Regions from separate parts of the Streptomyces sp. NPDC046712 genome, predicted to be linked through region 3. Evidence: predicted binding sites of a transcription regulator. Region 3 holds the regulator's gene; each other region holds the start of a gene.
The links. The regulator HrcA, encoded in region 3, represses chaperone genes, less so after heat shock. The targets are predictions, from matches to a motif close to TTNGCACTCNGNNNNNCNGAGTGCNAA.

Region 1 (3,246 bases), on a different contig from region 3:
CGCGGCGGGCGGTGCCCAGCACGTCCAGACCGGCCTGGTCGAGCTTGAGGCCGACCTCCTCGGCGATGACGGTGGCACCGGTGAGGGTGGCCATGTCGCCGAGCATCGCCTTGCGGCGGTCGCCGAAGCCCGGGGCCTTGACGGCCACGGCGTTGAACGTGCCGCGGATCTTGTTGACGACCAGGGTCGACAGGGCCTCGCCCTCGACGTCCTCGGCGATGATCAGCAGCGGCTTGGAGGAGCCGGCCTGGATGACCTTCTCGAGGAGCGGGAGCAGGTCCTGAATCGAGGAGATCTTGCCCTGGTGGATCAGGATGTACGGGTCGTCGAGGACGGCCTCCATACGCTCCTGGTCGGTGACCATGTAGGGGGACAGGTAGCCCTTGTCGAAGGCCATGCCCTCGGTGAAGTCGAGCTCCAGGCCGAAGGTGTTGGACTCCTCGACGGTGATGACACCGTCCTTGCCGACCTTGTCCATCGCCTCGGCGATGAGCTCGCCGACCTGCTGGTCCTGCGCGGAGAGCGCGGCCACGGCGGCGATGTCGGACTTGTCCTCGATCGGACGGGCGGTCGCGAGGAGCTCGTCGGAGACGGCCTTGACCGCGGCGTCGATGCCCTTCTTCAGGGCGGCCGGAGATGCGCCGGCGGCGACGTTGCGCAGGCCCTCGCGGACGAGCGCCTGGGCGAGCACGGTGGCGGTGGTGGTGCCGTCACCCGCGATGTCGTTGGTCTTGGTCGCCACCTCCTTCACCAGCTGGGCGCCGAGGTTCTCGTACGGGTCCTCGATCTCGACCTCGCGGGCGATCGTGACACCGTCGTTGGTGATGGTGGGGGCGCCGAACTTCTTGTCGATGACGACGTTGCGGCCCTTGGGGCCGATCGTCACCTTCACCGTGTCGGCAAGCTTGTTGACGCCGCGCTCAAGGGCGCGACGGGCGTCCTCGTCGAACTTCAGGATCTTCGCCATGGGAGCGATTCAGCCCTCTCGGATTTCGTGGTGTAACTGGTGAAACGAACTGCGCCCCGGACGCCCGGTGCGGGGTCAGGGGCGCAGCTCAAAGCATCGCTTCAGTACTTCGGTGAATTACTTCTCGACGATCGCGAGCACGTCGCGAGCCGAGAGGACGAGGTACTCCTCGCCGTTGTACTTCACCTCGGTGCCGCCGTACTTGCTGTACAGCACGATGTCGCCGGTCTTCACGTCGAGCGGCAGGCGCTCGCCGTTCTCGAAGCGGCCCGGGCCCACGGCGAGGACGACGCCCTCCTGGGGCTTCTCCTTCGCAGTGTCCGGGATGACCAGGCCAGAGGCCGTGGTCTGCTCGGCGTCGAGCGGCTGGACCACAATGCGGTCCTCGAGCGGCTTGATGGCAACCTTGGAGCTGGCGGTCGTCACGATCCGACCTCCCCCTTCGGAGATCTCACGGGGTTAACTGTCTGAGGTGGCGACCAGGTCGATCCGTCGTCGCGGGTGCCGGACCTGCCCGTCGCTGTGTTGGCACTCTCCAGTGGGGAGTGCCAGAGCCGAGACTATGACCGCGATTAGCACTCGGTCAAGCGGAGTGCCAATTCCGTGCGGTGTGGCGCTTCGGCGACGGTACGAGAACGGCACCGCGGACCGGATCGTTCCGGGCCGCCTTCCGCAGATTCCCCAGATCCGGCAGGTCCCCGAGGTCCCGCAGCTCTCCCGCCGCCTTCCGCCCCAGGCGTTCGATCGGATCCATCGACGACGCGCACCCCGACACCCCCAGGAGCGCGCCGGCAAGCGCGAGGCCGGCCACCAGCCGGCGCGCCCGGATCACACGTAGTCCTCGAGCTTCGCGACCGCGTACCCCTTGGCCGTGATCGTCTTCATCACCCGCCGGATCATGTCCGGCATGGTGCCCTTCCACTCCCCCTTGCCGCGGAAGTGCGTGAGCACGATGTCGCCGGGGTGCAGGTCCCGGTCCCACTCGCGCCACTCCATCCGGTCGGGGAACGCCTCGGAGGCCCAGAGCGGGACCGCCTTGACCCCGCACGACCTGGCCGCGCGCAGGGTGTTCTCGTTGTAGTTGCCGTAGGGCGGCCGGAAGAGCGGCGGCCGCTTCCCGTACTGCTTCTCGATGGTGTCCTGCATCCCGCAGATCTCCCGCTTCTGCGCGGCGTACGAAAGCCCCGGCAGATAGCGGTGATTCAGGGTGTGGTTGTGCAGGGCGACGCCGGCGTCCTGCATCTTCCTGAAGTAGCCGTAGTCCTCCTTGACGAGGTAGTCGCTCAGGAAGGCGCTGTACGGGATCTGCAGCTCGCTCATCATCCGCAGCAGCTGAGGATCCTTCTCCGCGCCGTCGTCGATCGTCAGGAAGACGACCTTCTCCTTGGTCGGCACGGTGGTGAAGACGGGCGGCAGACCCTCCCCGTCGGTCTCGAACCCCTTCCGGGTGGTGATCTTCGGTTTCACGGCGGGCGGGGCCGGGGCGTCCAGCGGCGGCCGGTCGAGCCCCCACTTCTTGGCGGCGAGCGCGCGGGCGGCCCGCTGCTTGCGGATCTTCTCGACGTATGCGGTGAGGGCGCCGGAAGCGCCCTGCGCCTTGGGCTGTCCGGCGGCGGGGCTCGCGGGCCCCTTGCGCGCACCCTCCGCCTCGTCCGAGGGGGCCGCGCAGGCGGACCCGAGGGCGGCGACGAGCAGGACCACTCCCACCGACCGCCGCAGGCGCACCATGCGCTTTGCTGGCATTTTTTCCATTTGTCGTACTAGCTGCATGGCGCCGCATCCTGTCAGCGACGGGCCCCGCACGGCCGCCGACACCGCCACCCGGCGCCCACCATCCCCCGGCTGGCCCACAATGGGACGGGTGACCGACCTCGCCGCCTTCACGGCCCTGCTCACCCCCGAGGGCCAGACCCTGCTCGCCGCCCTGCGCGACTACGACCCCGCCCAGGAACTGGCCGTCGCCTCACGGCTGCGCCGCGAGCACCCCGCCGAGCTGGTCTCGGCCGCCATCGGACAGGCCCGGCTGCGTCAGCGCGCGGTGGCGAAGTTCGGCGCCGAGGACGCGCACCGGATGTACTTCACGCCCAACGGTGTCGAGCAGTCGACCCGGGCGACGGTCGGGGCCTACCGCGCGGAGCGCTTCCGGGCGCTCGGCGTGCGGAGCGTGGCCGACCTGTGCGGCGGGATCGGCGGGGACGCGATCGCGTTCGCGCGGGCCGGGATCTCCGTCCTGGCCGTGGACCGCGATCCGCTGACGGCCGAGGCCGCCCGCGCCAACG
Region 2 (3,246 bases), on a different contig from region 3:
GAGGGCGGCACCCCCAGCAGGGGTGCCGCCCTCGGTCGCGTACAGCGAGGAACTACCGAGCCGTGGCTCAGAAGTCCATGTCACCGCCCGGCATGCCGCCGCCGGCCGGCGCGGCGGCCTTCTCCGGCTTGTCGGCGACGACGGCCTCGGTGGTCAGGAACAGCGCGGCGATGGAGGCCGCGTTCTGCAGCGCGGAGCGCGTCACCTTCGCCGGGTCGATGATGCCCTCGGCGATGAGGTCCACGTACTCGTTGGTCGCGGCGTTCAGGCCGTGGCCGACGGGCAGGTTGCGGACCTTCTCCGCCACGACGCCACCCTCGAGGCCGGCGTTGACGGCGATCTGCTTCAGCGGGGCCTCGAGCGCCAGCTTGACGATGTTGGCACCGGTGGCCTCGTCGCCCGACAGGTCCAGCTCGAGCTTCTCGAAGACCGAGGAGGCCTGCAGCAGGGCCACGCCACCACCGGCGACGATGCCCTCCTCGACGGCCGCCTTCGCGTTGCGAACGGCGTCCTCGATGCGGTGCTTGCGCTCCTTGAGCTCGACCTCGGTCGCGGCGCCGGCCTTGATGACCGCAACACCGCCGGCGAGCTTCGCCAGGCGCTCCTGCAGCTTCTCGCGGTCGTAGTCGCTGTCCGAGTTCTCGATCTCGGCGCGGATCTGGTTGACGCGACCGGCAACCTGGTCGCTCTCACCGGCACCGTCGACGATCGTGGTCTCGTCCTTGGTGATGACGACCTTGCGGGCGCGGCCCAGCAGGTCCAGGCCGGCGTTCTCGAGCTTGAGGCCGACCTCCTCGGAGATGACCGTGCCGCCCGTGAGGATGGCGATGTCGTTCAGCATGGCCTTGCGGCGGTCGCCGAAGCCCGGGGCCTTGACCGCGACGGACTTGAAGGTGCCGCGGATCTTGTTGACGACCAGGGTCGACAGGGCCTCGCCCTCGACGTCCTCGGCGATGATCAGCAGGGGCTTGCCCGACTGCATGACCTTCTCCAGGAGCGGGAGCAGGTCCTTCACGGAGGAGATCTTGGAGTTGACGATCAGGATGTATGGGTCGTCCAGGGACGCCTCCATACGCTCCATGTCGGTGGCGAAGTACGCCGAGATGTAGCCCTTGTCGAAGCGCATACCCTCGGTGAGCTCCAGCTCCAGACCGAAGGTCTGGGACTCCTCGACGGTGATGACGCCTTCCTTGCCGACCTTGTCCATCGCCTCGGCGATGAGCTCGCCGATCTGGGTGTCGGCGGCGGAGATGGAGGCCGTGGAAGCGATCTGCTCCTTGGTCTCGACATCCTTCGCCTGCTCGAGCAGGGCGCCCGAGACGGCCTCGACGGCCTTCTCGATGCCGCGCTTGAGGGCCATCGGGTTGGCACCGGCGGCCACGTTGCGCAGGCCCTCGCGGACGAGCGCCTGGGCGAGGACGGTCGCGGTGGTCGTACCGTCACCGGCGACGTCGTCCGTCTTCTTGGCGACTTCCTTGACCAGCTCGGCGCCGATCTTCTCGTACGGGTCCTCGAGCTCGATCTCCTTGGCGATGGACACACCATCGTTGGTGATCGTGGGGGCGCCCCACTTCTTCTCGAGGACGACGTTCCGGCCCTTGGGGCCAAGGGTGACCTTGACGGCGTCGGCGAGCTGGTTCATCCCGCGCTCGAGACCGCGCCGTGCCTCCTCGTCGAACGCGATGATCTTGGCCATGTGAAGTGGTCCTCCCGGACATGGGGTGGATAACGCTCCAGGACCGCGCCGACGCCCGCGACGGACGGCCTGCGTGCCCTGTGGTTCCTTGCCCCACCTGGCCGCGGGCCTCGTCTGCCCGATCCTCGTAAGCACTCTCACCTTCAGAGTGCTAACGCCAATGATTAGCACTCGACCCAGGAGAGTGCAAGGCCGTCCCGAAGGGACGTCGATGAGGGGTGGCGGTCGGGTGACGGGCGGGGGCAAGCGACTCCCACAGATCGAGAGGGGCTCTCGTAGGGACTCCGGACACGCACGAGGGGTCCGCATCCTGGTCAGGATGCGGACCCCTCGGCGTGAGAACGCGTGAGTGCGTACGTGGTGGCCGATCGCGCCGTGCTCAGACGGCGAGCTTGACCATGTCCGCCTGCGGACCCTTCTGGCCCTGCGAGATCTCGAACTCGACCCGCTGACCCTCTTCAAGGGTGCGGTAACCGTCCATCTGGATCGCGCTGTAGTGGACGAATACATCCGCACCACCGTCGACCGCGATGAAGCCGTAGCCCTTCTCCGCGTTGAACCACTTGACGGTGCCCTGAGCCATGCCTAACTCCCCTATTACTGGCCCTTGCGCGGGGCCGCACTTCGCGGACCCGGGTCAGACCCTGCGCCGGAACGCGTCGACCGCGGCTGAATGTATCTGCCCAACTGCCCTCTGCAACAGGTCAATCGGACGAGAATTCTGGGCGCGCCGTAAAGGAGAATTGAGGAGAATTCACTGAATTCCGGGGCAAGTCGGGCCCGGCAAAGTGCGCAGAAGGTACACAACACTCGAACACTTTGGCTGCATCTTGTCGGGTGCGGACGCATTCTCATATGCGTCTGGCACAAGCAGCGAAGGGAAGCCGGGGGGACTTCCCCAACTCTACCGCGCTCAACCATGCAGAATTGCCCCCTCCGCTTCTCTCGCGGAGGGGGCAATTCAGATGACCGTGGGTAACTCGGCCCGGTCCGGATGGGTCAGCAGCCCCCGGCGACGGCCGGGATGATCGAGACACCGGCGCCGTCCGGCGTCGCCGTCTCGAGGCCCTGCTCGAAGCGGACGTCGTCGTCGTTGACGTACACGTTCACGAAGCGGCGCAGCTTGCCCTGGTCGTCCAGGACGCGGGCCGCGATACCCGTGTGGTTCTTCTCCAGGTCGGCGATGACCTCGGAGAGGGTCGCGCCCTCCGCCGGGACCTCGGCCTGGCCGCCGGTGTACGTACGGAGGATGGTGGGGATGCGGACCTTGACGCTCATGGTGGTGCTGCCTTCCGTAACGAGGGTGGTCAGTTGGCCAGGCCGGCGTCGCGGAACGCGTCCAGGCTGGGGCGGATGGTGGCGGTCGCCTGCGAGGTCTCGGCCACCGCGTCCAGGGTCTTGAGGCCGTCACCGGTGTTGAGCACGACCGTGGTGAGGGTCGGGTCGAGGAGACCGGCCTCGATCAGCTTCTTCGTCACACCGACCGTCACGCCGCCCGCCGTCTCGGCGAAGATGCCCTCGGTGCGGGCCAGGATCTTGATCGCCTCGAC
Region 3 (3,246 bases):
AACCCCCGGCCCCCCGGCAGTCGCCTGCCTACCGCCCGTTGAACGCGTCCTTCAGGCGCGAGAACAGCCCCTGCTGTCCGGGCTGGAACTGACCCGTCGGCCGCTCCTCGCCCCGCAGCTTCGCCAGTTCGCGCAGCAGCCGCTCCTGCTCGGGGTCGAGCTTCGACGGCGTGGTCACCTCGACGTGCACGATCAGGTCGCCGCGGCCGCCGCCGCGCAGGTGCGTGATGCCGCGCCCGTGCAGCGGGATCGACTGGCCGGACTGCGTGCCCGGGCGGATGTCGACCTCCTCCAGCCCGTCGAGCGTCTGCAGCGGCACCTTCGTACCGAGCGCGCCCGCCGTCATCGGGATGGTGACCGTGCAGTGCAGGTCGTCGCCCCGTCGCTGGAAGACCTCGTGCGGGATCTCGTGGATCTCGACGTACAGGTCACCGGCGGGACCGCCGCCCGGCCCGACCTCGCCCTCGCCCGCGAGCTGGATGCGCGTGCCGTTGTCGACACCGGCCGGGATCTTCACCGTGAGCGTCCGGCGCGAGCGGACCCGCCCGTCGCCCGCGCACTCGGGGCACGGGGTCGGGACGACGGTGCCGAAGCCCTGGCACTGGGGGCAGGGGCGGGAGGTCATGACCTGGCCCAGGAAGGACCGGGTGACCTGCGAGACCTCGCCACGGCCGCGACACATGTCACAGGTCTGGGCGGAGGTGCCGGGCGCGGCGCCCTCACCGGAACACGTCGTACAGACGACGGCCGTGTCGACCTGGATGTCCTTGGTCGTACCGAAGGCGGCCTCGTTGAGGTCGATCTCCAGCCGGATCATGGCGTCCTGGCCGCGGCGCGTGCGCGAGCGCGGCCCGCGCTGCGACGCCGTACCGAAGAACGCGTCCATGATGTCCGAGAAGTTCCCGAAGCCGCCCTGGCCGAAGCCACCGGCTCCACCACCGCCGCCGGACGCGGACAGCGGGTCGCCGCCGAGGTCGTAGACCTGCTTCTTCTGCGGGTCCGACAACACCTCGTACGCGGCGTTGATCTCCTTGAAGCGCTCCTGCGTCTTCGGATCGGGATTCACATCCGGGTGCAGCTCGCGCGCGAGCCGCCGGAATGCCTTCTTGATCTCGTCCTGGGACGCGTCGCGGCGTACGCCGAGTACGGCGTAGTAGTCCGTGGCCACTTACGACTCCGCCAGGATCTGTCCGACGTAACGTGCCACTGCGCGTACCGCTCCCATCGTTCCGGGGTAGTCCATGCGGGTCGGTCCGACCACGCCGAGTTTGGCGACTGCCTCGTCGCCCGAACCGTAGCCGACCGCGACGACGGACGTGGAGGTCAGCCCTTCATGGGCGTTCTCGTGCCCGATCCGTACGGTCATGCCCGAGTCCTTGGCCTCGCCGAGCAGCTTGAGGAGCACGACCTGCTCCTCCAGCGCCTCGAGCACCGGCCTGATCGTGAGGGGGAAGTCATGGCCGAAGCGGGTGAGATTGGCGGTGCCGCCGATCATCAGCCGCTCCTCGTGCTCCTCCACCAGGGTTTCGAGCAGGGTCGCGAGCACCGTCGACACCGTGCCGCGGTCCTCGGTCTCCTCGAACGACTCCGGAAGATCCTGCACCAGCTGCGGCACGTCCGCGAAACGGCGACCGACGACGCGGCTGTTGAGCCGGGCCCGCAGGTCCGCGAGCGAGGTCTCGCCGAACGGCGCCGGGCAGTCGATCATCCGCTGTTCGACCCGGCCCGTGTCCGTGATCAGCACGAGCATCAGGCGGGCGGGGGCCAGCGAGAGCAGTTCCACGTGCCGGACCGTGGAGCGGGTCAGCGACGGGTACTGGACGACGGCGACCTGACGGGTGAGCTGCGCGAGCAGCCGGACCGTGCGCCCGACGACGTCGTCGAGGTCGACCGCGCCGTCGAGGAAGTTGTGGATCGCGCGCCGCTCGGGGGTCGACAGCGGCTTGACGCCGGCGAGCTTGTCGACGAAGAGGCGGTAGCCCTTGTCGGTCGGGATGCGTCCGGCGCTGGTGTGGGGCTGGGCGATGTAGCCCTCGTCCTCCAGTACGGCCATGTCGTTGCGCACGGTGGCGGGCGAGACGCCGAGCTTGTGGCGCTCCGTGAGCGCCTTGGAGCCGACCGGCTCCTCCGTCCCGACATAGTCCTGGACGATGGCGCGCAGCACCTCGAGTCTGCGTTCGCTGAGCATCGCGCACACCTCCAGCTGTCGTATCGGTTTGCTCCGCTTTTGGCACTCGCCCTGTTCGAGTGCCAGGAATCCCCCGGCCAGTGTACGGCGGCGGGCATCGCTCCTGGCAAGGAGGCGGGGTGGTAGCCGCTAGCGTCGCGGTATGGATGTCACTTGGGAAGAGTTCGGCTGGGAGCGGCTCGCGGACGGAGTGGGGCGGCGCCGGCTGCCCGTCTGGGACGCCACGGTGGGCCTGGTGCTGGGCGAGAAGGCGGTGCTGCTGTACGACACGGGCTCCACGCTCCGGGAGGGCGCGGAGCTCCGGGATCAGATCGAGGCGCTGACGGGCGGCCGGAGAGTGACGCACATCGCACTGAGCCACCCGCACTTCGATCATCTGCTGGGGACGGCCGCGTTCCCGGAGGCGGAGGTCTTCGGGGCGGTGGGCCTGGACAAGCTGTTGCGGCTCGAGGCGGACTCGCTGCACGCCGCCGCGGTACGGCACGGGGTGGACGCGTTCGCGGCGGCCGCGGCGGTGGAGGCCCTGGTGGTCCCGCAGCACTCGGTGTCGGGCGAGTGGACGCTGGACCTGGGCGGCCGCCAGGTGCTGCTTGCGAACGTGGGCCCGGGTCACTCGGCGCACGATCTGGCTCTCTGCGTCCCCGGCTCCAGGGAGGTCGTCTTCTGCGGCGATCTGGTGGAGGAGTCGGGCGAGCCACAGGCGGGGCGGGACGCGATGCCCGCGCGCTGGCCGGACGCGCTGGACCGCCTCCTCGGTCTGGGCGGGGAGGACGCGGTGTACGTGCCGGGCCACGGCGCGGCCGTGGACGCGACATTCGTACGGGCCCAGCGGGATGAACTGGCACGCCGCTTCGGAGTGTCATAACGTCCCCCAAATGCGCAGCTACAACCCGGACCTGACGCCCCCTTGGAAGCGTTCCGCGCCCGTGCCGGAGGTGCCGGCGGAGGCCGACCTCGTCGTCGAGGAGGTCTCGACGGGCTTCTGCGGGGCGGTGATCCGCTGCGAGGCGGGCACGGTGACGCTAGAGGACCGCTTCGGCAAGCACCGGGTCTTCCCG

Region 1: groES (co-chaperone GroES) is a predicted target of HrcA. The motif match lies at 1,540-1,566, and genes of this name have one in related genera.
Region 2: groL (chaperonin GroEL) is a predicted target of HrcA. The motif match lies at 1,861-1,887, and genes of this name have one in related genera.

What each region holds. Positions count from the first base shown of each region.
Region 1 is NZ_JBEYYW010000020.1:89,372-92,617, forward strand. It holds gene groL (chaperonin GroEL) at 1-967, opposite strand, end outside; gene groES (co-chaperone GroES) at 1,085-1,393, opposite strand; gene ABZ939_RS24960 (polysaccharide deacetylase family protein) at 1,796-2,710, opposite strand; gene ABZ939_RS24965 (class I SAM-dependent methyltransferase) at 2,820-3,246, shown strand, end outside.
Region 2 is NZ_JBEYYW010000017.1:51,111-54,356, forward strand. It holds gene groL (chaperonin GroEL) at 68-1,696, opposite strand; gene ABZ939_RS22215 (cold-shock protein) at 2,076-2,279, opposite strand; gene ABZ939_RS22220 (MoaD/ThiS family protein) at 2,696-2,974, opposite strand; gene thrC (threonine synthase) at 3,004-3,246, opposite strand, start outside.
Region 3 is NZ_JBEYYW010000002.1:126,283-129,528, reverse strand. It holds gene dnaJ (molecular chaperone DnaJ) at 29-1,168, opposite strand; gene hrcA (heat-inducible transcriptional repressor HrcA) at 1,169-2,188, opposite strand; gene ABZ939_RS02845 (MBL fold metallo-hydrolase) at 2,331-3,053, shown strand; gene ABZ939_RS02840 (DUF3097 domain-containing protein) at 3,064-3,246, shown strand, end outside.